DNA from 2 places in the Mesorhizobium sp. M7A.F.Ca.US.002.01.1.1 genome. Region 1 is predicted to be linked to the other one. Evidence: predicted binding sites of a transcription regulator. Region 1 holds the regulator's gene; the other holds the start of a gene.
The links. The regulator PhoB, encoded in region 1, activates phosphate uptake and scavenging genes when phosphate is short. The targets are predictions, from matches to a motif close to TGTCATNNANCTGTCAT.

Region 2: the regulator PhoB is predicted to act here: its motif matches at 754-770, upstream of EN932_RS21505 (ceramide glucosyltransferase).

What each region holds. Positions count from the first base shown of each region.
Region 1 covers NZ_RZQE01000027.1:207-3,189, reverse strand. The annotation lists gene EN932_RS05430 (ROK family protein) at 1-500, shown strand, start outside; gene phoB (phosphate regulon transcriptional regulator PhoB) at 517-1,206, opposite strand; gene phoU (phosphate signaling complex protein PhoU) at 1,223-1,930, opposite strand; gene pstB (phosphate ABC transporter ATP-binding protein PstB) at 1,957-2,775, opposite strand; partial or broken gene EN932_RS05410 (ABC transporter permease subunit) at 2,793-2,983, opposite strand, start outside.
Region 2 covers NZ_RZQE01000239.1:3,988-6,970, reverse strand. The annotation lists gene EN932_RS21515 (Hsp33 family molecular chaperone) at 1-205, shown strand, start outside; gene apaG (Co2+/Mg2+ efflux protein ApaG) at 253-645, opposite strand; gene EN932_RS21505 (ceramide glucosyltransferase) at 879-2,030, shown strand; gene EN932_RS21500 (O-succinylhomoserine sulfhydrylase) at 2,038-2,983, opposite strand, start outside.

The sequences.
Region 1 (2,983 bases):
ATCGGCCGAACGGGGCGCTGTGTCGCTGCGGACGGCGCGGCTGCGTCGAAGCCTATGCCGGCAATTATGCCATCTGGCGCAACGCGCGGCAGATGGGCGAGGATGCAGAACCCGTCGCCGATGTCAGCGACGCCGACATGCGCGCCCTGGCTGCCGCCGCCCGCGAGAGGGACGGACCGGAGCGGGAAGCCTACCGCAAGGCTGGCGAAGCGCTCGGCTACGGCCTCGGCAGCCTGTTCGCGCTGATCGATCCGGCCCCCGTCGCCATGGTCGGCGTCAGCGCCGCCGCCTTCGACCTGATCGAGCCGGCATTGCGGCAAGCGATTGCCCAGACCGCCGGCGGCCAGCATTCCAAGTCGATTTCCTTCGACACCGAGCCGAACGAACTGCCGCTGATCCGCGAAGGCTGCGCCATGCGGGCGCTGATCTTCGTCGATCAGGAGATTTTTGCGCCGGGCGTGCAGGCGAGATCCGGTCTCGGCGGCAAGAACGTGGCGTGAGTTCAAACGAGGGAGTTCAGTCCTCGCGAATGGCGTAACCCGCCCCACGGATGGTGCGGATGACATCGGGCATACGGCCGTTGTTGACCGCCTTGCGCAGCCGGCCGACATGCACATCGACCGTGCGTTCGTCGATGTAGATCGTCTCGCCCCAGACATTGTCGAGCAGTTGGCTGCGCGAGAACACGCGGCCTGGATGGCGCATCATGAATTCAAGCAGGCGGAATTCCGTCGGCCCGAGCCGGATTTCGCTCTTCTTGCGATAGACACGGTGCGATTCGCGATCGAGCACGATATCGCCGACCTTGAGCACGCTGGACAGCACTTCCGGCTTGGCCCGGCGCAGCAGCGCCTTGACCCTGGCCATGAACTCCGGCGTCGAGAAAGGCTTGACCAGATAGTCGTCGGCACCGGTCGAGAGGCCGCGCACGCGGTCGCTTTCCTCGCCTCGCGCGGTCAGCATGATGATCGGCAGCCGCTCGGTCTCGGGACGCATCCTTAGCCGGCGGCAGAGTTCGATACCGGAAACCGCAGGCACCATCCAGTCGAGCACCAGAAGGTCTGGAACGTTCTCCTGCAGCCGGATTTCGGCCTCGTCGCCGCGCGTCACCACCTCGACCTGGTAACCTTCGGATTCGAGATTGTAGCGGAGCAGCACGCCTAGCGGCTCCTCATCCTCCACCACCATGATGCGTGGCGCGATCATCGGCTGGTCACCCCTGTCATGCCGCTGGCGCGGACATTGCCGTCTCGTCCTGCTTCGGACGATTGGCTGGCAACTGCGTGCCGGTCAAAACATAATAGGCATTTTCGGCGATGTTGGTCACGTGGTCGCCGATCCGCTCGAGGTTCTTGGCGCAAAACAACAGGTGCGTGCACGCCGTGATGTTGCGCGGATCTTCCATCATGTAGGTCAGCAGTTCGCGGAACACCGATGTGTATTTGACGTCGATGCGTTCATCATTGTTTCTGAGCGTGGCAAGCGCTGCCGCGTCAGCGGCGGCATACTCGTCGACGACCCCCTGCACCTGGATCAGCACCAGCTGCGCCATCGCGTCGATCGAATGCGAAAGGTCGTGCGGCGTGACGCTCAGCCCGACAGTGCCGACGCGCTTGGCGATGTTCTTGGCAAGGTCACCGATGCGCTCGAGGTCGCCGGCCATGCGGATCGAACCGACTACCGCACGCAGATCGTTGGCCATTGGCTGGCGCTTGGCGATCAGCGTGATAGCACGATCGTCCAGCTCGCGCTGGCGTGCATCCATGATGGCGTCGTCGGAAACCACCCGCTGCGCCAGCGCATTGTCCGAATTGAGCAAAGCCCTGGTCGAGCCACCGACCATCGAGCGGGCGAGATCGCCCATGTCGCGGATCAGCTGGCTGATCTGCTCCAGATCCTCATCGAAAGATGCGACGGTATGTTCACCCATGATCTTCGTCCCTCATATGCCAGAGATCAGCCGAACCGGCCGGTGATGTAGTCCTGGGTGCGTTTGTCGTCGGGGGTGGTGAACATCTTGTCGGTGGCGCCCTCCTCGACCAGATAGCCAAGATGAAACATCGCGGTGCGCTGCGACACGCGCGCTGCCTGCTGCATCGAATGGGTGACGATGACGATCGTATAGTTCTGACGCAGTTCGTCGATAAGTTCCTCGACGCGAGCGGTGGCGATCGGGTCGAGCGCCGAACACGGTTCGTCCATCAGGATCACCTCGGGTGACACGGCGATGGCGCGTGCAATGCACAGGCGCTGCTGCTGGCCACCGGAAAGACCCGTGCCAGGTTCCTGCAAACGGTCCTTGACCTCGTTCCAGATCGCCGCCTTCTTCAGGCTGGACTCGACGATCTGATCCATGTCGGCCTTGCGCTTGGCCAATCCGTGGATGCGCGGACCATAGGCGACGTTCTCGTAGATCGACTTTGGGAACGGATTGGGTTTCTGGAACACCATGCCGACGCGCGCCCTGAGTTCGACGACATCGATGTTCTTGTCGTAGATGTCCTCTTCGTCGAGCGTGATCTTGCCGGTTACCCGTGCTGAATCGATGGTGTCGTTCATGCGGTTGAGGCAGCGCAGGAAGGTGGACTTGCCGCAGCCGGAGGGGCCGATCAGCGCCGTCACCTGGTTCAGGCGGACGTCGAGATCGACGTCGAACAGCGCCTGCTTCTCGCCGTAGAACACGCCGACCTTGTCGCCGCGCATTTTTATCACTTCGTTCGACTTCATCTTGTCGCCCACTGCGTTTTCAAGGGACTGTTCGGTCATGATGTTCATACCAAAATGCCTTTTTTCTACCAGCGCCGCTCGAACCGACGCCGAAGCACGATCGCGGTGATGTTCATGGCCATGAGGAAGACGAGCAGGATGATGATGGCGCCGGACATACGCTCGACGAAGGCGCGTTCGGCCTCGTTCGCCCACATATAGATCTGCACCGGCAGCGCGGTGGCCGGATCGAAAGGCGTCGTCGGTGGATCGGCGA
Region 2 (2,983 bases), on a different contig from region 1:
GTTCCACGAGCATGGCGTGCGCGTCTTCGGCGGTGTTCCGGTCGCCGACCAGTGCTCGTGCTCCAGGGACAAGATCCGCGGCATCCTCGAGGGTTTTTCCGCCCAGGAGATCAAGGACAGCACCGAAGACGGCGGCATCCACGTCGCCTGCGAATTCTGTTCGAAGCAATATGATTTCGACCCGGCGGAATTCGCGGCCCAGTAGAGTAGAAACCACGCCTCACCGGTCGCTCCGCGGCCGGTGAGGCGAAATCAATTCACCGTCCGCCGCGTCCCCGGCAAGTCCAGCGAAAACGCCGGAATGGCGATGTCGAACGTCTCGCCCCGCTTGTTGCGCATCGTGTAATGCCCGACCATGATGCCGGACGGTGTCGAGAGCGGGCAACCGGATGTGTACTGGTAGCTGTCGCCGGGATTGAGTTCGGGCTGGTCGCCGACCACGCCGGGGCCGCGCACTTCCTCGACCCGGCCGGTGCCGTCGGTGATGTGCCAATATCGCGACAGAAGCTGCACGAAATCGTCCGACTGATTGTCGATCGTTATCTGATAGCCCCAGACATAGCGGTTCTCCGAGGGATCCGAACGGTCCTCCAGATAGAACGGCCTGACCTGCACTTCGATGTTGCGCGTGACGGCGCTATACATAAGCGGCTCCAAAAAACGGTTCCAGCGGAACTTTCGGCGCTCCGTGCGGTTAGGTCAACCGATCGAAGCCTCCTCTGGCCGGCCTCGCGGGCAGGTGCCGACAAAGAATGTCATTTAAGTGACATATGACAATGATGGTGTGCGCGGACTGGTGACGCGCGACTCGGGCGCTCTGCTGAACTGTTGAAACCGGCCATCTTGCGGACCGGTTTTCCTGGAGTGACCGGACCTCGATGCAACTCACTCTCATAGCCGCCACGCTTTCAACCGTCCTCATCCTCTCGAATCTCGCCAGCATCGTGCTCGCCGCGTCGCGTCTGAGACGGCGTCGCACCATTGCGCCGCCGGCCGGCAAGCCGCGGCCAGTGTCGATCGTCGTGCCGTCGCGCGGCGTCGAGCCGTTCACGCAGGAGACGCTGGAACGCGCCTTCTCGCTCGACTGGCCGCGCTATGAGCTGATTTTCTGCGTCGCCCATGCCGACGATCCGGTGGTCAAATTGATAAACAGGACGATCGTCCGGTTTCCGAAAGTGCCGGCCCGGCTGCTTGTCGGCGACGACCGCATCAGCGCCAATCCGAAACTCAACAATTGCGTCAAGGGCTGGGAAGCGGCGCGGCACGACTGGGTCGTCCTGGCCGATTCCAACGTGCTGATGCCGAGGGACTACATCCAGCACCTGATGGCTGCCTGGCGGCCCGGCACCGGCCTTGTCTGCTCGACGCCGATCGGCTCGCGGCCGGCCGGCTTCTGGGCCGAGGTCGAATGCGCTTTCCTCAACACGCTGCAGGCGCGCTGGCAATATGCCGGTGAGGCGCTCGGCCTCGGCTTTGCCCAGGGCAAGAGCATGCTCTGGAACAAGCCGATGCTCGACGCCAAGGGCGGCATCCGCGCGCTGGCCGCCGAGATCGCCGAGGATGCCGCTGCGACCAAGCTGGTGAACAGTCTCGGCCTGCGCGTCAATCTCGTCGCCGCCCCCTTCGAGCAGCCGCTTGGCCGGCGCTCGTTTGACGAGATCTGGTCGCGTCAGGCCCGTTGGGCGCGCCTGCGCCGCGTCACTTTCCCGCTGTTCTTCGCACCCGAAATCCTGACCGGCGCCGTGGTGCCGCTGGTGCTTGCGCTGATTGCAGCGGCAAGCGCCGGCTTCAGCCTCTGGGCAACCGCCCTTGCCGTGCTGGCGGCCTTCTATCTTCCGGAGTGCGCCCTGGCCTGGTCCAAGGGCTGGTACCTGTCGCCACGCATGGTCGCCGCGATCATGGCGCGCGACCTGATCCTGCCGGCGATGTGGGCGCGCGGTTGGCTCGGCGGCGCCATCGACTGGCGCGGCAATGCGATGACCATCGGTACCAAGACGGCCGAGCTGGAAGAGACGCCGTCCGGCGCCTGAAGGCCTCCTACCTGGCCTTCAGCGCCTGCGCGATGTCCTCGAGCAGATCGTCGGCATCCTCCAGGCCAACCGACAGCCTGAGCGTGCCCGGCCCGATGCCGAGCTCGGCGCGCGCCTCGTCGCTGAGATTCTTGTGCGTCGTCGTCGCCGGGTGGGTGATCAGGCTCTTGGCGTCACCGAGATTGTTGGAGATCAGGACGATGTCGAGCGCGTTCTGCAAGGCGAAGGCCGCCTGCTTGCCGCCCTTGACGTCCAGGCAGATCAGCGTCGAGCCGCCCGACATCTGCTTCTTGACGATGTCGGCCTGCGGATGGTCGGCGCGGCCGGGATAGATGACGCGCGCGATTTCCGGCCGTTCGGCCAGAAAATCGGCGATCCGGCCGGCACTTTCCGTCTGCTGGCGTACGCGCAGCGGCAGCGTTTCCAGGCCCTTCAGCAGCGTCCAGGCGTTGAAAGGCGAAAGGCTTGGGCCGGTATGGCGGAAATAATCGTGCAGGTTCTCGTCGATCCACTTCTTGTCCGACAGGATGACGCCGCCGAGACAGCGCCCTTGGCCGTCTATGTGCTTGGTCGCCGAATAGACGACGATATGGGCGCCGAGCTGCAAGGGCTTCTGCTGCAGGGGCGTGGCGAAGACATTGTCGACGATCAGCCTGGCGCCGATCGAATTGGCAAGCGAAGCGACAGCGGCGATATCGACCACTTCCAGCGTCGGATTGGTCGGGCTTTCCAGGAAGAACAGCTTGGTGTTCGGCTTGACCGCCTTTTCCCAGTTGGCGATGTCGGTGCCGTCGACCAGCGTCGCCTCGATGCCGTATCTCGGCGCCAGCGTCTCGACCACCCAGCGGCAGGAGCCGAACAGCGCACGCGCCGCCACGATATGGTCGCCGGCCTTGGCGCTGCACAGAAGGGCGGCCGTCACCGCGGCCATGCCCGACGCGGTGGCGCGCGCG